Regions from separate parts of the Serratia sp. BNK-23 genome, predicted to be linked through region 3. Evidence: predicted binding sites of a transcription regulator. Region 3 holds the regulator's gene; each other region holds the start of a gene.
The links. The regulator PhoB, encoded in region 3, activates phosphate uptake and scavenging genes when phosphate is short. The targets are predictions, from matches to a motif close to CTGTCATAAAACTGNCNNAT.
Positions count from the first base shown of each region.

Region 1: a site for PhoB is predicted at 2,369-2,388, ahead of phoA (alkaline phosphatase). Genes of this name have one in related genera too.
Region 2: a site for PhoB is predicted at 1,559-1,578, ahead of ugpB (sn-glycerol-3-phosphate ABC transporter substrate-binding protein UgpB). Genes of this name have one in related genera too.
Region 4: a site for PhoB is predicted at 1,444-1,463, ahead of phnC (phosphonate ABC transporter ATP-binding protein). Genes of this name have one in related genera too.

Region 1 covers NZ_CP179900.1:3,388,844-3,393,799, forward strand. The annotation lists gene ACMGF9_RS16080 (isochorismatase family protein) at 1-308, shown strand, start outside; gene ACMGF9_RS16085 (antibiotic biosynthesis monooxygenase family protein) at 341-688, opposite strand; gene ACMGF9_RS16090 (ArsR/SmtB family transcription factor) at 864-1,547, shown strand; gene ACMGF9_RS16095 (glutathione S-transferase N-terminal domain-containing protein) at 1,622-2,329, shown strand; gene phoA (alkaline phosphatase) at 2,461-3,888, shown strand; gene ACMGF9_RS16105 (malate:quinone oxidoreductase) at 4,349-4,956, shown strand, end outside.
Region 2 covers NZ_CP179900.1:4,755,368-4,760,323, forward strand. The annotation lists gene ugpA (sn-glycerol-3-phosphate ABC transporter permease UgpA) at 1-67, opposite strand, end outside; gene ugpB (sn-glycerol-3-phosphate ABC transporter substrate-binding protein UgpB) at 146-1,465, opposite strand; gene ACMGF9_RS22635 (PLP-dependent aminotransferase family protein) at 1,653-2,840, opposite strand; gene livF (high-affinity branched-chain amino acid ABC transporter ATP-binding protein LivF) at 2,885-3,586, opposite strand; gene livG (high-affinity branched-chain amino acid ABC transporter ATP-binding protein LivG) at 3,588-4,358, opposite strand; gene ACMGF9_RS22650 (high-affinity branched-chain amino acid ABC transporter permease LivM) at 4,355-4,956, opposite strand, start outside.
Region 3 covers NZ_CP179900.1:3,957,786-3,962,741, forward strand. The annotation lists gene ACMGF9_RS18830 (PstS family phosphate ABC transporter substrate-binding protein) at 431-1,393, opposite strand; gene phoR (phosphate regulon sensor histidine kinase PhoR) at 1,408-2,724, opposite strand; gene phoB (phosphate response regulator transcription factor PhoB) at 2,749-3,438, opposite strand; partial or broken gene sbcD (exonuclease subunit SbcD) at 3,654-4,885, shown strand; gene sbcC (exonuclease subunit SbcC) at 4,882-4,956, shown strand, end outside.
Region 4 covers NZ_CP179900.1:3,516,759-3,521,714, reverse strand. The annotation lists gene ACMGF9_RS16735 (NAD(P)-dependent oxidoreductase) at 1-103, opposite strand, end outside; gene trpS (tryptophan--tRNA ligase) at 394-1,401, shown strand; gene phnC (phosphonate ABC transporter ATP-binding protein) at 1,519-2,352, shown strand; gene phnD (phosphonate ABC transporter substrate-binding protein) at 2,394-3,326, shown strand; gene phnE (phosphonate ABC transporter, permease protein PhnE) at 3,405-4,268, shown strand; gene phnE (phosphonate ABC transporter, permease protein PhnE) at 4,265-4,956, shown strand, end outside.

The DNA of each region.
Region 1 (4,956 bases), 570 kb from region 3:
GGCTGTGGACCGCCAGCTGCGTGATGCTGCCGGCGCTGTCCGCCCTGGGCGAGGGTTATGAGGTTTATATCCTGTCGGACGTCACCGGCGACATTACGCCAGACAGCCAAAACAACGCCATGCAGCGTCTGGTTCAGGCGGGCGCCACGCCCATCAACTGGGTAGCGTTGATGCTGGAATGGCAGCAGGACTGGAGCCGTAAAGCCACGGCGGGGGGCGTATTGCAGATCGCTCGCGACCACGGCGCCGCCTGGGGGATGGGCGCCAGCTACGCCGGGGCGATGAAGGTGGGCAGCGAGGCGAAATAGCGGGTGAAAGCCCGCCGGCGGCGGGCTTTTTCTCAGGTACGGTGATAACAACGGCTATCCTGCGGCACCTGGTCGCGACTTTCCAGCCCGTAGTCCCGCACCACCTCCGCCACCCGCAGCCGATACTGCGCCAGCACTTCGCCACGGCCGCGCGCCTGCGCCGCCCGGTGCTGCTCGAGATTGCGCCACTGCTGCACCGCCGCCTCGTCGCGCCAGAAGGAGAGCGACAGCAGGCGCGCAGGATCGGCCAGGCTTTGAAACCGCTCGATGGAAATGAATCCATCGATCTGCGCCAGCAGCGGCTTCAGCTCCGCCGCCAACGTCAGGTAGGTATCGCGCAGCCCGTCGGCGGCCTGCAGTTCAAAAATCACGGCAATCATCCTCGTCTCCTCTCAACGGTAAAATTCCGGCACGCGCGCATTCAGTGAACGGCGCCACTGCACCGATTTCAACGCCCGCTCATCAATATCCAGCGGACACGGACGCACAGCACCAGACTGCGATAGCTACAGGCTAGCGATGGACGCGCCGTCATACTTCGTCTAACCTCGAAGTATGCATAACATCGAGATAGAAGATCGTTTAGCGGCGCTGAGCGCCGCCATCGCCGACCGCACCCGGGCGCGCATGCTGTGCCTGTTGATGGATGGGCGCGCCTACACCGCCACCGAGCTCAGCGCGGCGGTCGAGGTCGCCCCGTCTACCGCCAGCGCACATCTGGCGAAGCTGCTGGAGCAGCGGCTGATTGCCTGCGTCAAACAGGGGCGCTATCGCTATTTTCGGCTGGCCGGGCAACCGGTGGCCGCAGCGCTGGAGGGTCTGATGGCGCTGGCGGGCGTGCCGCGCCCGTCGGTGAAAAGCAGCACGCCCACCTCGCTGCAATATGCTCGCACCTGTTACGACCATATGGCGGGCGAGGTGGCGGTGAAGCTGCACGATCGGCTGCATGCGCTGAACTGGCTGACCGGCGAGGAAGACTACCGGTTAAGCGACATCGGTCAGGCCGCGCTGGCGCGGCTGGGCGTCGATTGCTCCCCCGCTCCCACCCGCCGCCGCTTCGCCTGCGGCTGCCTGGACTGGAGCGAACGCCGCTCTCACCTCGGTGGCGCGCTGGGCGCCGCGCTGTTAGCCGCCTTTATCCAACGCGGCTGGATCGTCCGCCGGCTCGACAGCCGCGAACTGCAGCTGCCCCCCGCCGGTAAAAAAGCGCTGGCCGCACATTTTGACCTCACGGTGTAACCCGGCGGCGGGGTAGTTTTACTGCAATACTCAAGGGGTACGCTTAAGCAACCCCGCCAACCCGAGGAGTTTCCATGCTCGATTCCACCCAATTCCCGATCGTCAAACGCTGGCCGGCTCAGCACCCGGAACGGCTGCAGCTCTACTCTCTGCCGACGCCGAACGGCGTCAAAGTGTCCATCATGCTGGAAGAGATCGGCCTGCCTTATGAAGCGCACCTGATCGACATCGGCAACAACGAGACCTGGACGCCGGAATTCCTGGCGCTGAACCCGAACGGCAAGATCCCGGCGATCATCGATCCCGACGGCCCCGGCGGCCGGCCGCTGCCGCTGTTCGAATCCGGCGCCATTCTGCTCTACCTGGCGGAAAAGAGCGGCCGTTTCCTGCCGCAGGATCCGGCGCAGCGTTACGAAACCATTCAGTGGGTGTTCTTCCAGATGGCCGCCGTCGGCCCAATGTTCGGCCAGCTCGGTTTCTTCCACAAGTTTGCCGGGCGCGAATATGAAGACAAGCGGCCGCTGGAGCGTTACAAAAACGAATCGAAACGCCTGCTCGGCGTATTGGAAACGCGCCTTGAAGGCCGCGACTGGATCATGGGTGCGGACTACACCATCGCCGATATTTCGCTGCTGGGCTGGGTGCGTAACCTGATCGGCTTCTATGAGGCGCGCGAACTGGTGGCGTTCGACAGTTTCCCGTGCGTCGCGCAGTGGCTGGAGCGCGGTCTGGCGCGGCCGGCGGTGCAGCGCGGGCTGGCTATTCCGGCGCGCGCGGCCTGATTGTCAAACGGGGTGGCCGCCGGGCCATCCCGTCTTTCATTGTCATAAAATTGTCATCCCTCTGCTCTACTCTCCTTTCGTAACAATTTGATGTTATTTACATTGTTGTATTACGACAAGGAGCTTACCCCATGCAACCTGCTGTATCCCTGATCGCCGGCGCCGTGCTGTCCGCCCTGCTCTGTTCCTCCGCCATCGCGGCGGAAACCTCGGCCAATGCCGATGGCCTGACCGAACGCGCCGCGCGCGGCAACCTCGCCGAACCGGGCGGCGCCCGTCGTCTGGCCGGCGATCAGACCGCCGCGCTGAAGGCGTCGCTGTCGGACAAAACGGCGAAAAACGTGATTCTGCTGATCGGCGACGGCATGGGGGATTCCGAGATCACCGCCGCGCGCAACTACGCTGAAGGCGCAGGCGGTTACTTCAAGGGCATCGACGCCCTGCCGCTGACCGGGCAATACACCCACTACTCGCTGGACAAGAAAACCCACAAGCCGGATTACGTGACCGATTCCGCCGCCTCCGCCACCGCCTGGACCACCGGGGTGAAAACCTATAACGGCGCGCTCGGCGTGGACGTGAACGGCAAAGATCAGCCGACGCTGCTGGAGATCGCCAAGGCGGCCGGCAAGGCCACCGGCAACGTCTCCACCGCCGAGTTGCAAGACGCTACGCCGGCGGCGCTGGTGTCGCACGTCACCTCGCGCAAATGCTACGGCCCGGAGGAAACCAGCGAGAAATGCGCCGCTAACGCGCTGGAAAACGGCGGCCGCGGCTCCATCACCGAGCAGTTGCTGAAAACCCGCGCCGACGTCACGCTGGGCGGCGGCGCGAAGTCCTTCAACCAGCTGGCGAAAAGCGGCGAATGGCGAGGAAAATCGCTGAAAGATCAGGCGGCGGCGCAAGGTTACCAGTGGGTGAGCAACGCGGATGAGCTGCAGGCCGTTACGCTGGCCAACCAGCAAAAACCGCTGCTGGGTCTGTTCGCCGACGGCAACATGCCGGTGCGCTGGCTGGGGCCGAAAGCCAGCTATCACGGCAACCTCGACAAGCCGGCGGTAACCTGCGAAAACAACCCGGCGCGCACCGCGGCCACGCCAACGCTGGCGGCGATGACCGAAAAAGCGATCGCACTGTTGAAAGATAACCCGAACGGCTTCTTCCTGCAGGTAGAGGGCGCGTCGATCGATAAGCAGGATCACGCCGCTAACCCGTGCGGGCAGATTGGTGAAACCGTCGATCTGGACGAAGCGGTGCAAAAAGCGCTGGCCTTCGCCCGCGCCGACGGCAACACGCTGGTGATCGTCACCGCCGACCATGCACACTCCAGCCAGATCGTCGCCGCCGACGCCAAAGCGCCGGGCCTGACCCAGATGCTGACCACCAAAGACGGCGCGCCGATGACCCTCAGCTACGGCAACTCGGAAGAAGAGTCGCAGGGGCACACCGGCACCCAATTGCGCGTCGCGGCCTACGGCCCGCACGCCGCCAACGTGGTGGGATTGACCGATCAGACCGATCTGTTCTTCACCATGCGCGATGCGATGGGCATCAAGTAACCGCCTTCTGCACGATGGCCGCCCGCAACGGCGGCCATTTATTATTGGTTACCGATAGGTATTTGCAATTTAACCGCAATTATTGTGTGATAACGAAATAACGTTTAATTGCGCGACAATTAACCCCCGAAAATAACGCGGTTATACGACCTTTCTTCCCTCTTTGTTTATTACTACGACAGCAACCGGCCTATTTTTGCTTATATTCATTTTTTTTAGTTACAAAAGTAGTTTTTAACATTCTCGCAAACAATAATACCCCGCCAGTAACGTGAACCGATCAATTTGCACCCGGACGGCCTGCAATAGTTCACTTTTCGTTAAAAACCCTATTAACAAAAAGGCATTATTGCTGCCTATCGGCTCACGCCGGGCGGTCGGCTTCATTATTTCCAGGGTAACTCCCGCTAAATTCTTTCACCTGCAATGAGTAGAATTTACACACAAGAGATTTAATTCAATGAGAAAATTACTCGTCCTGATTTTCAGTCTCAGCCTGTTTGGCGTTACGCAACAGGCGGCGGCTGAAGAGAAGAATAAAACCGTCGACGTGGTGTTGATCGGCGGCGGCATCATGAGCGCCACCTTGGGTACCTATCTGCATGAGCTGGAGCCGACCTGGACCATCGACATGTACGAGCGCATGAACGGCGTGGCGGAAGAGAGCTCCAACGGCTGGAACAACGCCGGTACCGGCCACTCCGCCTTCAGCGAAATGAACTACACGCCGGAAAAAGCCGATGGCACCATCGACATCAGCAAGGCGGTGAAGGTCAACGAGTCTTTCGAAATCTCCCGTCAGTTCTGGTCTTATCAGGTGAAAAACAATGTCCTGAAAGATCCGAAATCCTTCATTAACAGCGTGCCGCACATGAGCTTCGTGTGGGGCGACGACAACGTCAACTTCCTGCGTAAACGCTACGCGGCGCTGCAGCACAGCACCCTGTTCCGCGGCATGGAATACTCCGAAGACCCTGCGCAAATCAAACAGTGGGCGCCACTGGTGATGAACGGCCGCGATCCGGCGCAGAAAATCGCCGCGACCCGCATGCCGCTGGGCACCGACGT
Region 2 (4,956 bases), 800 kb from region 3:
GCAGCTGCGGCAGCACCAATGCATAGGGCAACCAGCTGCAGCCGAAACCGGGACGGGAAGATGACATAGCAGTTAAACCATTAATCGGGCACGGAAGGATCGGCGTGAAGACGCGAGCCCGGTCCGCCGGGCCCGCGACGCAGGGTTATTTGGTTGATGCTTCGAAGCGACGCAGCAGCACGTCACCGCGCTGCACGGCGGCGTCCAACGCCTGCTGAGGCGTTTTCTTGCCGGTCCACACGCCTTCCAGCTCCTCATCCACCACGCTGCGGATCTGCGGCATGTTGCCCAGGCGCAGGCCCTTGGTGAACGGCAACGGCGGCTTGTTCAGCATCTGGCGAGTGGCGACGTCGGCGCCCGGGTTCTTGTCATAGAAGCCCTGCTGCTTGGTCAGGTCGTAAGCCGCGGTGGTGATCGGCAGATAGCCGGTCTTCTGGTGCCATTCGGCGGCGATTTCCGGTTGCGCCAGGTACTGCAGGAACTCGGCCACGCCCTTGTAGGTGGCGGCGTCTTTGCCGTTCATCACCCACAGGCTGGCCCCGCCAATGATGGCGTTCTGCGGCGCGTTTTTCGCGTCGGCATCGTAAGGCATCATGCCGACGCCGTAGTTGAATTTGGCGTAGTGCTTGATGTCCGCCAGCGAACCGGAAGAGGCGGTGGTGATGGCGCAATCGCCGTTGTAGAACTTCTCGGTGGATTCGTCTTTGCGGCCGAAGTAGGTGAAATCACCCTTCTTGTTCATCGCTTCGAGCAGCGCGATATGCTTGACCTGCAGCGGTTGGTTGAACTCCAGCTTGGCACTGGTGCCGCCGAAACCGTTGTTTTCACTGGCGAACGGCACGCCGTGCCAGGCGCTGAAGTTCTCCAGTTGGATCCAACCTTGCCAGCCGCTGGCGTAACCGCACTTCATGCCGGCTTCGCGCAGCTTGGCGGTATCCGCCGCCAGTTCCTGCCAGGTTTTCGGCGGTTGATCCGGGTTCAGGCCGGCCTTTTTGAAGGCGTCTTTGTTGTAGTACAGCACCGGCGTGGAGCTGTTGAACGGCTGCGACAGCAGATGGCCGCTCTTGTTGTCGGTGTAATAGCCGGCCACCGTCGGCACGAACACCGATTCGTCGAAGTTGATGCCGGCCTCTTTAAACACTTCGTAGACCGGCTTGATGGCTTTGCTGGCCATCATGGTGGCGGTGCCCACTTCGTAAACCTGCAAGATCGCCGGCGCCTTGCCGGAGCGGTAAGCGGCGATGCCCGCCGCCAGGCTCTGTTCGTAGTTGCCTTTATAAACCGGCACAATCTTGACGTCGCTGTGCGACTGGTTGAAGCGATCCGCCAGAGAGTCCACTTCTTTACCCAGTTCGCCTTCCATCGAATGCCAGAACGGGATTTCTGTCGCCGCCAGCGCCTGGGCGCTGACCGCCAGGGTCAATGCGACGCACAGCGTGGTTTTGCGAATAGCGTAGGTGAGCATGCCTAACTCCTGAAAAAGCTGGTGTAAAAGCGCGTGAGCGAAAAGAATCAGTTTTTTGTTCGGAAGCTAACATGCCATGCGCGGATGACAGAAAAATAACCGTTAGATGACAGCCACATGACGGCAAGGTGAAGTGAAGATGGCGGTTTGATGTCGGCGGCGGGCATCAGCTCCGCCGCCGCGAGGCTTATAGCGAACGGCGCAGGCGCGCCACCGCTTCTTGCATCTGCTGCTCGGTGGCAGTGGCGAACGACAGGCGGAAGGTCGAACGATCCGGGTTGTCGGAGAAGAAGTATTCCCCCGGCACGAACACTACGCCCTGCTGCAGCGTGGTGTTCAGCCATTCGGTGGCGTTGAACGGCTGGCGGAAACGCGCCCATAGGAACATGCCACCCTTCGGTTTATCGAAGGTGATGTAGTCGCCCAGCTCCTGCTCCACCAAACCGGCCAGGATCTCACCCTTCTGTTTGTAGGCGGCGCGGATCTTCTCGATCTGGGCCGGCAGGCGATCCAGGCCGAGGTAGCATTCGACGATGCTCTGCGACAGGGCGCTGGCGTGCAGATCCGCCGCCTGTTTGATGATCGCCACTTTATGCAGCAGGAACGGCGGCAGGATCGCCCATCCCAGGCGCAGGCCCGGCGCCAGGATCTTGGAGAAGGTCGAGGTATAGATGATGTGGTCGGTATTGCCCAGCACCCGCTGCGACACCTGATGCAGCGTCGGGTGGCGCTCTTCGGTGAAACGCAGCTCGCCGTACGGATCGTCTTCGATGATCAGGAAGTTATGTTCGGCGGCCAGCTTCACCAGCAGTTCGCGGCGCGCGGCGCTGAGGGTGATGCCGCTCGGGTTGCCGAAGTTCGGCACCACGTACACGCCCTTGATACGCTGGGTTTTCAGCAGCTCGGCCAGCTCTTCCACCACCATGCCGTCGCTGTCGGACGAGACCGACATGATGTTGGCTTCCGCCAGTTCCAGCGTTTGCAGCGCCGCCAGGTAGGTCGGGCGCTCCACCACGAACACGTCGCCCGGGTTGACGATGGCGCGCATCACCAAATCCAGTGCCTGCTGAGAACCGGCGGTGACCATCACCTCTTCCGCGCGCGCGGTGACGCCGCGCTCGGCGCACAGCGCGCAAATGCGCTCACGCAGCAGCGGGCTGCCCTCGGTCAGGCCATACTGGAACGCGCTTTTCGGCTGTTCGGTGATCGCCTGCTGGGTGGCAATGCTCAATCCTTCGAAATCGAACAGCGCATCAGAGGGGATGCCGCCCGCCAGCGAAATGACGTGTTCCATCTTGCTGTGCTTAAGCAATTCACGGATGGCCGAACTTTTTACGTTAACGATGCGCTGCGCGAGTAACCCTTCTGTCTTCATTTCTTCTTCTCGTACCTGATTATTTTAATTCGTAGGGGGGCGGATTAACCGCCCAGATACGCCGACCTCACTGCTTCGTTGGCTAACAATGCAGCCCCCGTATCTTCCAACACCACGCGGCCGTTTTCCAGCACATAACCGCGGTCCGCCAATTTCAGCGCCTGATTGGCGTTTTGCTCCACCAGGAAGATAGTCATGCCCTCTTCCCGCAGCTGCTGAATGATGTCGAAGATCTGCTGGATGATGATGGGCGCCAGCCCAAGCGAAGGTTCGTCGAGCAGCAGCAGCTTCGGCTGGCTCATCAGCGCGCGGCCGATGGCCAGCATTTGCTGTTCGCCGCCGGACATGGTGCCGGCACGCTGGCTTCGGCGCTCCAGCAGGCGCGGGAACAGCGTGAACACCCGTTCGATGCGCTGTTGATACTGGTGACGATCGGCGAAGAAGCCACCCATCGCCAGGTTTTCTTCCACCGTCATGCGCGAGAAGACGCGCCGCCCTTCAGGTACGATCGCCACCGCTTCACGCATGATGCGCGAGGTTTGCCACTGGGTAATGTCCTGGCCCTGAAAGACGATGCTGCCTTCGCTGGCGCGCGGTTCGCCGCACAGGGTGCCGAGCAGCGTGGTTTTACCGGCGCCGTTGGCGCCGATTAACGTCACGATTTCGCCCTGACTTATCGTGAGACTGACCTGATGCAGCGCCTGAATTTTGCCGTAATGGGCGGATACCTGATTGAATGACAACATATTATTCTTCGCCCAAATAAGCCCGGATCACGTCCGGGTTGTTACGGATCTCCGCCGGTGTGCCCTGCGCCAGCGGCGTGCCCTGATTCACCACGTAAATGCGATCGGAAATGCCCATCACCAGCTTCATGTCGTGCTCGATCAGCAGCACCGAGACCTTATGCCGATCGCGCAGCTCGACGATCAGATGATCCAGCTCGTCGGTCTCTTTCGGGTTGAGGCCGGCGGCCGGTTCGTCCAGCATCAGCAGCTCCGGCCGGGTCACCATGCAGCGGGCGATCTCCAGCCGACGCTGCTGCCCGTAGGCCAGGTTGCCCGCCGAACGGTTGGCCATCGATAGCAGGCCGACGCGCTCCAGCCACTCCGCCGCGCGCGCCAGCGCCTCGGCTTCGGCGCGGCGGAAGGCCGGGGTTTTCAGCAACCCGGCGAACACGCCGCTTTTCAGGTGCTGATGCTGCGCCACCAGCAGGTTCTCAATCACCGTCATTTCACGGAACAGCCGCACATGCTGGAAGGTGCGCACCACGCCCATGCGGGCAATGGCCTGCCCCGCCAGCCCTTCCAGATGGCGATCGCGCAATTTGATGGTGCCGCCGCTCGGGCGGTAGAAACCGGTCAGGCAGTTAAACACCGTGGTTTTACCGGCGCCGTTGGGGCCGATCAGCGAGACAATTTCGCCTTCATTGAGCGTCAACGCCACATTGTTGACCGCCAGCAGCCCGCCGAAACGCATCGACAGGCCTTCCACCTGAAGTAAAGGTTGAACGCTCATGCCTGTTCCCCCTTGCCCGCGTGAATGTCCGCCGCCTGCAGCTTCAGCTGCGGCCGTTTCATCGGCAACAGCCCCTGCGGCCGCCAAATCATCATCAGCACCATCAGCGCACCCAGCAGCAACATGCTGTATTCATTCAGATCGCGCATCAGCTCGCGCGACACCACCAGCAGGATCGCCGCCAGAATGACCGCGAACTGCGAGCCCATGCCCCCCAACACCACGATCGCCAATACGAAGGCCGACTCGACGAAGGTGAAGGATTCCGGGCTGACGAAACCCTGGCGCGCGGCGAACAGCGTGCCGGCAAACCCGGCGAAGGCGGCGCTGATGGTAAAGGCGGTCAGCTTGATGCGCGTCGGGCTGAGGCCCAGCGAGCGGCAGGCGATCTCGTCTTCACGCAGCGCTTCCCAGGCGCGCCCGAGCGGCATGCGCAGCAGGCGGTTGATAACGAACAGCGTCAGCACCACCAGCAGCAGCGCCACCAGGTACAGGAACACGATGCGATCGCTCGGATCGTATTTCAGGCCGAAGAAGTTATGGAAGGTATCCCAGCCGCCGTCGCGCACGCTGCGGTTAAATTCCAGGCCGAAAAAGG
Region 3 (4,956 bases):
AACGCCCCACCCGGTTGCCGGCATGCCCGATCGTCGCCGCGCCAAATAAGCACCCTAAACGCAGTCGATCCGGCGTTTATGTCCCTATTCGAAAGTGGCCGCTCATGAAGATGGGCAAAATTTTAGGAGTTATAAAAATGGAGGTTTAATCCGACAACGAAGGCTAAGGTAAACGTTTATAGCGCTTCAAGGCAAGACGCACGGCGAAAAGCAGAGCTATCGACCATATAAACTTTAGCCACCAGTCGATCATATTGGCTATCAATAAATATACACTACATGATTTGTATCATTTTTGAACAACGAATTCACGAAACGTGAAGCATATATCACTTTACCGCGCGAAAACGCCAATAGATGCCCGATTTTCGCGTGGTATAAGCTCCGTTTTGCCGTGAAAAAAGGCGAAAATTACGCCGCTTTTTGTCGCTTATTGCACCGTGGCCGGCGCGAGCGGTGGCAACCCGAGCGCCTGGCGGGTCTTCTGCAGGGCGGCCGGCGGCAGTGGCAGATAGCCGTCGTGATTGACCAGGCTTTGCCCTGGTGTCGACAGCACGCGATCGAGAAACGCGGCGGTCAGCGGCTCCAGCGGTTGATGGGGGGCTTTATTGATATAGATATACAGATAGCGCGACAGCGGGTAGCGATCGTTGCGCACGTTGGCGGCGGTAGGCGCGACATAGTCTTCTCCCGACTCCGCCAGCGGCAGCAGCCGCACGCCGCTGGCGCGAAAACCGATGCTGGCGTAGCCGATGCCGTTGAGCGAACCGGCCACCGCCTGCACTACCGAGGCCGAACCGGGCAGCTCATTGACGCGCGGCATGAAATCGCCGCCGCACAGCGCGCGCAGTTTGAAATAGCCGTAGGTGCCGGACGCCGAGTTGCGGCCGAAGCGTTGCAGCGAGCGCGTCGCCCAGTCGCCGCGCAGCCCCAGCTCGCCCCAGCGCGTCAGCGGCTGGCTTTCGCCGCAGCGCCGGGTGGCGGAGAAAATGCGGTCGAGCTGCTGCAGGTTGAGGCCGCGCAGCGGATTGTCCTGATGCACCAACACCACCAGCGCATCCACCGCTACCGGCACCGCCAGCGGCGCATAGCCGTAACGGTGTTCGAACGCCGAAACCTCGGCCGCCTTCATCGGCCGGCTCATCGGGCCCAGCTGCGCGGCGCCCGCCGCCAACGCGGTCGGCGCGGTCGACGAACCGGCGGCCTGGATCTGCAGGTTGACGTTGGGATAATGCTGGCTGAAATCCTGCGCCCACAGCGCCATCAGATTCGCCAGCGTGTCGGAGCCGACGCTGGACAGGTTGCCCGCCAACATGCCGTCAGGCTGCGCCAGCGCGCCGCGTCCGGCCAGCAGCGCCAGGCAAAGCAACAGCCCTCGGGTGATTCGGGTCATACCGGTGTCTCGCGTTAATTTTTCACCGCATTCTCTGATAAAGCGGCGGGAACAATCAACCGATTGGGCAAGGTAAAGATAAAGCGGGTGCCGATCCCCGGTTCGCTGAGGATCTCCAGCCGCGCGTCGTGATGGCTGAGCGCGTGCTTGACGATCGCCAGCCCCAGCCCGCTGCCGCCGGTCTGGCGCGAGCGGGCCTTGTCGACGCGGTAGAAACGCTCGGTCAGGCGCGGCAGGTGCTCGGCGGCGATGCCAGGCCCGTTGTCGCTGACCTGGAACTGCGCGCCATGCGCCGTCTGCTGCCAGCTGACTTCGATATGGGTGCCCTTCGGCGTGTGGTTGACCGCATTGTACACCAGGTTAGACACCGCGCTGCGCAACTGGTCTTCATTGCCGAACACGTTGAGCTGTTCGTTCACCCGGAAGGTGATCTCGTGATTGCCACCGCTCAGCGATTGCGCCTCACGCTGCAACACCCGCAGCATCAGCGGAATATCCACCCGCTCGTTCATGTCGACATTGGGCGCCGCCTCGATGCGCGACAACGTCAGCAGCTGCTTGACCAGCCCGTCCATCCGGCGGGTCTGCTCTTGCATGGTGCTCAGCGCCTTGCTGCGCAGCGAGCCATCCTGCTCTTCGTCGCCCATCATCTCCAGATAGCCCTGCAGCACCGTCAGCGGCGTGCGCAGCTCATGGCTGACGTTGGCGAAGAAGTTGCGCCGCGCGCCCTCCAACTGACGCATCTGGGTGACGTCGCGCGCCACCATCAGCAATTGCCCTTCGGAATACGGCATCACGCGGAATTCGACGTAGTGTTCGTTGTTCAGCTGCAGCGTCAGCGGGCGCGAAAACTCCTGCTGTTGCAGATAGAGGCTGAATTCCGGATAACGCAGCAGGTTAAGGATGTGCTGGCCGTTGTCTTCCGGCCAGCGAAAGCCGAGCAGATGCTGCGCCAGCCCGTTGCACCAGAAGATATTGCCTTCGACGGTGGTCATCACCACCGCGTCAGGCAGCGATTCGGCCCCGCTGCGAAAGCGCTTGATCAGCAGCGCCAGCTCGCGCCGGCGGCGGCGGTTGCGCTGCTGCATCTGATACAGGCCATAGAACAGCGGCTCCCAGCTCCAGCGGCCGGGCGGCGGCGTCATGCTGCGGTCGATCCACAGCCAATGGGAGAGTTTGAGCTGGTTGTAGAAATTCCACACCAGCGCAGCCAGCGCAGAGGCCAGCAGGAACCAGGGCAGATAACCGAAAATCAGCCCCAGCAGTAAGGCGGGCAGACAGAAAAGAGCCAGCTCCAAAGCCAGCCTCTTCCACGACAGACGTTCTAACACGGCATATTCTCCAGCGCGGCGCGATCAGTAGCGCGTTGAGAACCGGTAGCCGGTGCCCCGAACGGTTTGAACCATTTTATCATGCCCACTGGTTTCTAACGCCTTGCGGAGCCGACGGATATGCACGTCAACGGTACGGTCTTCCACATAAACGTTAGTGCCCCAGACGTGATTAAGCAACTGCTCGCGGCTATAAACCCGCTCCGGGTGGGTCATAAAGAAGTGCAGCAGCTTGAACTCGGTCGGCCCCATATCCAGCGCCTGATCGTTCGCCATTACGCGGTGGGAGGACGGATCCAGGCTTAGCCCTTGCATTTCAATCACTTCTTCCACCGCCATCGGCGAAATGCGGCGCATGACCGCTTTGATGCGCGCCACCAGCTCCTTGGGCGAGAACGGCTTGGTGATGTAATCATCCGCCCCCACTTCCAGGCCGCGCACCCGGTCTTCTTCTTCGCCGCGCGCGGTCAGCATCATCACCGGGATATCTCGGGTCAGCGCTTCGCGCTTCATATGTTTGATAAACTGAATGCCGGAACCGCCGGGCAACATCCAGTCAAGCAACACCAAATCAGGGAACGGCTCAGACAGACGCGTCACGGCGCTGTCATAATCTTCGGCTTCCAACGGTTGGTAACCATTCTGTTCCAACACAAAGCACACCATCTCACGGATCGGCGCTTCGTCTTCCACCACCAGTATGCGTCTTGCCATCGTCAATCCTGCCAATGTGTTAGCGACTTTTCGGGCGCCATTATGCGTCAGTTTTGTGACACTTTTATGAAAAAAACCGGCTGTTATAGGCAGTAAGCATAGCGATTATTTCCCGCAGTAACGAAAAATCATCCGGTTGTCATCATCATTGCGCCGGGACAGCCGCCGCCGCGGCCTTTATAATCATCGCCATTATCTTTACATCCGGGAGTGTCATGCGCCTGATCCACACCTCTGACTGGCACCTTGGCCAGTACTTTTTCACCAAAAGCCGCGCCGCCGAGCACCAGGCTTTTCTGAACTGGCTGATCGAACAGGTAGATCAGCAGCAGGTGGATGCGCTGATCGTCGCCGGGGATCTGTTCGATACCGGCTCACCGCCCAGCTATGCCCGCGAGCTGTACAACCGCTTCGTGGTGGAACTGCAGCGCACCGGCTGCCAGCTGGTGGTGCTGGGCGGCAACCACGACTCGGTGGCGACGCTGAACGAATCGCGTGAGCTGCTCTCCTGCCTGAACACCACGGTGATCGCCAGCGCGCAGGGCGCCCCGGAACAGCAGATCGTGGTGCTTAACCAACGCGACGGCCAGCCGGGCGCGGTGCTGTGCGCCATCCCGTTCCTGCGGCCGCGCGATCTGCTCACCAGCCGCGCCGGCGAATCCGGCGCGCAGAAACAGCAGGCGCTGCAGGAAGCCATCGCCGAACATTATCAAGCGCTGTATCAGGCGGCCTGCGAGCGCCGCGACCAGTTGGGCCTGCCACTGCCGATCGTCGCCACCGGCCACCTGACCACCGTCGGCGTTACCACCTCCGACTCGGTGCGCGACATCTATATCGGCACCCTCGACGCCTTCCCGGCGCAGACCTTCCCCCCGCCGACTATATCGCGCTGGGCCACATTCACCGCGCGCAGAACGTCGCCAAATCGGAGCATATTCGCTATAGCGGCTCGCCGATCCCGCTGAGCTTCGATGAGCTGGGCAAAGCCAAAAGCGTCTTCCTGGTGGATTTCGCCGACGGCGCTTTGCAGCGGGTAGAAACGTTAACGATCCCGCAGTTTCAGCCCATGCAACTGATCAAAGGCGATCTGGCCGAGATCGAACGGCAGCTGCGGCAATTTGCCGACTATGCCGGCGAGCTGCCGGTGTGGCTGGATATCGAAGTGGCGACGCAGGACTACCTCAGCGATATCCAGCGCCGCATCCAGCTGATGGCGGATGCGCTGCCGGTGGAAGTGGTGCTGCTGCGGCGCAGTAAAGAGCAGCGCCGCCAGGCGATCGCGCAGCAGGATAAGGAAACGCTCAACGAGCTGAGCGTCAACGAGGTGTTCGAACGGCGCCTGGCGCAGGAGGCCGACATGCCCGAAGCGCGCCAACGGCGGATGCACCAACTGTTCCGCCAGGTGGTCGAGGCGGTGCAGCACAACCCTGAAGAGAGCAACCCATGAAAATCCTCAGCCTGCGGTTAAAAAACCTCAACTCGCTGCAGGGCGAATGGAAGATTGACTTCACCGCCGAG
Region 4 (4,956 bases), 440 kb from region 3:
CCTGCGGCGAGCGGTTCCATACCGTTAAGGCGAAGCCCGCCTGCAACAGGTTGGCCGCCATGGCGCTGCCCATCCCACCCAGTCCGGCAAATCCGATCTTCATCATGCGCTCCTTTTTCAGGTTGAAGGTTTTACCCTAGCGCGCCGAGCCAGGAACGCAAATGCCGGAATGTAACGTCGTCTTACGCATCGGCGGCGGGTTATTGACGCGCTGCCGCAGCGGGTATACCTTGATGCCATGAATATATCGATGCACTCCACCCACAATCAGTCATGGTGGCGCCTCTTCTGAGGCGGCACGAGTATTCACATCTCTTTTTAATGCCGCCGGTTTGGCGGCATTATTTTTTGTGGCGTTGATCCGGCGGTCTACAGACCTTCAGGAGCACTGTCATGAGCTACACCATTCTTACCGGCGATCGCGCCACCGGCCCACTGCATTTAGGGAACTTCGTCGGCTCGCTGCGCCAGCGCGTGGAACTGCAGCACCAGCATAACCAAACGGTGATGGTGGCGGATTTGCAGGGCCTGACCGACAACGGCAACAATCCGCAAAAAATCAGCGCCAACGTGCTCAACGTAGTGGCTGACTATCTGGCGGTCGGCATCGATCCGCACAAGACCACCATTTGCCTGCAGTCGGCGCTGCCGGCGTTGGCCGAGCTGACGATGTACTACCTCAATCTGGTCAGCGTGGCGCGGCTGGAACGCAACCCGACGGTGAAAAGTGAAATCGCCGAGAAGGATTTCGCCCGCAGCCTGCCGGCCGGCTTTTTGATCTATCCGGTCAGCCAGGCGGCGGACATCACCGCCTTTGGCGCCACCCACGTGCCGGTCGGCGAGGATCAGTTGCCGATGCTGGAGCAAACCAACGAGATCGTGCGGCGCTTCAACCACATCGTCGGCCAACCGGTGCTGACGGAGTGCCAGCCGCTGTTGAGCAACGTCGGGCGTCTGCCGGGGCTGGACGGGCAGGGCAAGATGTCGAAATCGCGCGGCAACGCCATCCCGCTTGGCGCCGGCGCCGACGAGGTGCACAAGGCGGTGATGAGCATGTTCACCGATCCCGGTCATCTCAACGTCAGCGATCCCGGCCGGGTGGAGGGCAACATGGTGTTCACCTATCTGGACGCCTTCTGCGACGACGCCGCGCTGGTGGCGGAGCTGAAGGCGCACTACCGGCGCGGCGGGTTGGGGGACGTGAAAATCAAACGGCTGCTGGAGGATTGCCTGCAGAGCCTGCTCGAACCGATCCGCACCCGCCGCGCCGAATTCATCGCCGATAAAGGCGAGCTGACGCGCATCCTGCAGCACGGCACCCGCCGCGCGCATCAGGTCAGCCAGCAGACGCTGCAGCAGGTCAAGGCGGCGCTGGGGCTGGACTTCTTTAGCCTGGAATGATGCGCACGCCGGGGCGGCACGCGTCACGCCCCGGCCATAAAACCATCATCCCACTGTCATAAACTTATCCGTTAATAGGTGCCCATAATGATTAGCCACTGAAACCAGAGAAATCATATGGCTCAGGCACTGTTAAAATTGGCGCAGCACGAGTTCCCAGGGCAGCACGCCGCCGCATCCCGCAAAGTGTTATCGGTAAAGGGGCTCGGCAAGGCCTACAAAGCGCAGCAGCGCGTGCTGGATGACATCAATTTCGATCTGCACGCCGGCGAGTTCGTGGCGGTGATCGGCCGTTCCGGCGCAGGCAAGTCCACGCTGCTGCATACCCTCAACGGCACCATTCCTTCCAGCTGCGGCGAGATGCTGCACTTCGAAGACGATGGCGTGGCGCAGGATATCGCCCAGCTTGCCGGCCGCCAGATGCGCCAGTGGCGCGCGCGCTGCGGCATGATCTTCCAGGACTTCTGCCTGGTGCCGCGGCTGGACGTGATGACCAACGTGCTGCTGGGGCGCCTGAGCCACACCTCCACCCTGAAATCCTTCTTCAAACTGTTCGATGACGCCGACCGCGCTCGCGCCATCGAGCTGTTGCAGTGGCTCAACATGCTGCCGCATGCGCTGCAGCGCGCTGAGCACCTCTCCGGCGGCCAGATGCAGCGCGTCGCCATCTGCCGTGCGCTGATGCAAAACCCGCAAATCCTGCTGGCCGATGAGCCGGTGGCGTCGCTCGATCCGAAAAACACCCGCCGCATCATGGATGCGCTGCAGAAAATCAGCGAAGACGGCATCGCGGTGATGGTGAACCTGCACTCGGTCGAACTGGTGAAAGAGTATTGCTCGCGGGTGATCGGCATCGCCCACGGGAAGATCGTGTTTGACGTGCATCCTTCGCAACTGAACGAACGGATCCTGCACCAGCTGTATGGCGAAGAAGCCAATCAGATCCATTGAAGCACTTTTGACCTTTACCCTTTACACACAAGGCACACCTAATGAAAAAAGTATTGAGTCTGACCACCCTGATGGCCGGCGCGATGATGGTCTTTAATGCTGCCGCAGCGGATGCGCCGAAAGAGCTGAACCTGGGCATTCTCGGCGGCCAGAACGCCACCCAGCAGATCGGCGATAACCAGTGCGTGAAGCAGTTCCTGGACAAAGAGCTGAACGTCGATACCAAGCTGCGCAACTCGTCCGACTATTCCGGCGTGATCCAGGGCCTGCTGGGCGGCAAGATTGACCTGGTGCTCAGCATGTCGCCGTCGTCGTTCGCCTCGGTCTACATCAAGGATCCGAAAGCGGTGGACATCGTCGGCATCGCGGTCGACGACGTCGACCAGTCGCGCGGCTACCATTCGGTGGTGGTGGTGAAGGCCGGCAGCCCATACCAGAAACTGGAAGACCTGAAGGGCAAGGCCATCGGCTTCGCCGATCCGGACTCCACCTCCGGCTTCCTGATCCCGAACCAGGCGTTTAAAAAGCTGTTCGGCGGCACGGTCGACAACAAATACAACAACACCTTCTCCAGCGTCACCTTCTCCGGCGGCCACGAGCAGGACATCCTCGGCGTGCTGAACGGCCAGTTTGAAGGCGCGGTGACCTGGGCGTCGATGATCGGCGACTACAACACCGGCTACACCAGCGGCGCGTTCACCCGCATGATCCGCATGGATCACCCGGACCTGATGAAACAGATCCGCATCATCTGGCGGTCGCCGCTGATCCCGAACGGCCCGATCCTGGTGAGCAACTCGCTGCCGGCCGACTTTAAGGCCAAAGTGGTCACCGCCATCAAGAAGCTGGATAAAGACGATCACGCGTGCTTTATCAAAGCGATGGGCGGCAAACAGCACATCGGCGACACCACCCTGGCGGAATACCAGACCATCATCGATATGAAGCGCGAGCTGACCAAAGGCGACCGTTGATTCCCGGCTGCCTCGGCCGCCCGAATGAAGGGGTTCAGCATGCTGAACCCCTTGTTCCATAACGATGGAAGACCTGTTTTGAATACCGATTTCGCACACTATTACCAACGGATCCGCAGCAAGCAAAAGCGCGAAGCGCTGCTGTGGTCGCTCGGGCTGGTGGTGCTGTACCTGGGCGCCGGCAACCTCGCCGAGTTCAACCTGCACACCGTCTGGGTGTCTATTCCGCACTTCTTCGACTATCTGGCCGAAACCGTGCCGACGCTGCACTGGCACCTGCTGTTCGCCGACGGGCGCACCGAAGGCTCGCTGGCCTATTGGGGCTATCGCCTGAACATCCAGTTGCCGCTGATCTGGGAGACCCTGCAGCTGGCGCTGGCGGCGACCATTTTTTCGGTGCTGGTGGCGACCGTGCTGGCGTTCCTGGCGGCCGGCAACACCTATACTCCGGCCTCGGTGCGGCTGGCGATCCGCACGCTGGTGGCGTTTCTGCGCACCATGCCGGAGCTGGCGTGGGCGGTGATGTTCGTGATGGCGTTCGGCATCGGCGCCATTCCCGGCTTCCTGGCGCTGGCGCTGCACACCATCGGCAGCCTGACCAAGCTGTTCTACGAATCGATCGAAACCGCCTCCAACAAACCGGTGCGCGGGCTGGCGGCCTGCGGCGCCACGCCGCTGCAGCGCATGCGCTTTGGCCTGTGGCCGCAGGTGAAGCCGGTGTTTCTCTCCTACAGCTTCATGCGGCTGGAGATCAACTTTCGCCAGTCGACCATTTTGGGGCTGGTGGGGGCGGGCGGCATCGGCCAGGAGCTGATGACCAACATTAAACTCGACCGCTACGATCAGGTCAGCATGACGCTGCTGCTGATCATCGTGGTGGTTTCCGTGCTCGACTATGTGTCGGGCGAGCTGCGCAAGCGCGTGGTGGAGGGGGCAAAATGACAGCGGGCACTCCGGCGTCGGCGGAAACGCTGCGCCAGCTAAAACAGCAGCATCCGGCGATCTTCGCGCAGCAGGGGCGTTACCTGCGCACCGTCGGCCTGATCGCCTTGGCGATCGTGCTGTACTACGTGTTCTTCTTCCTGGTCTTCGGCATTAGCTGGCCGCAGTTTATCAACGGCTGCCAGCAGCTGGGGCGCTATTTCCTGCGCATGTTCGTCTGGCATGACTTCGCCAACTGGCCGTTCATGTACTACTTCCAGCAGATTGGCATCACCATCGCCATCGTGTTCGCCGGCACCATCACCGCGTCGCTGATCGCGCTGCCGCTGTCGTTCTTCGCCGCGCGCAACGTGATGTCGACGCCGTTGCTGCGGCCAATTTCGGTGCTGGTGCGCCGCTTGCTGGACGTGCTGCGCGGCATCGATATGGCGATCTGGGGGCTGATCTTCGTGCGCGCCGTCGGCATGGGGCCGCTGGCCGGGGTGTTGGCTATCGTGATGCAGGATGTCGGGCTGCTGGGCAAACTGTACGCCGAAGGGCACGAGGCGGTGGACAAGTCCCCGAGCCGCGGCCTGACGGCGGTGGGCGCCAACGGGTTGCAGAAGCACCGCTACGGCATCTTCACCCAGTCGTTCCCCACCTTCCTGGCGCTCAGCCTGTACCAGATCGAATCCAACACCCGCTCTGC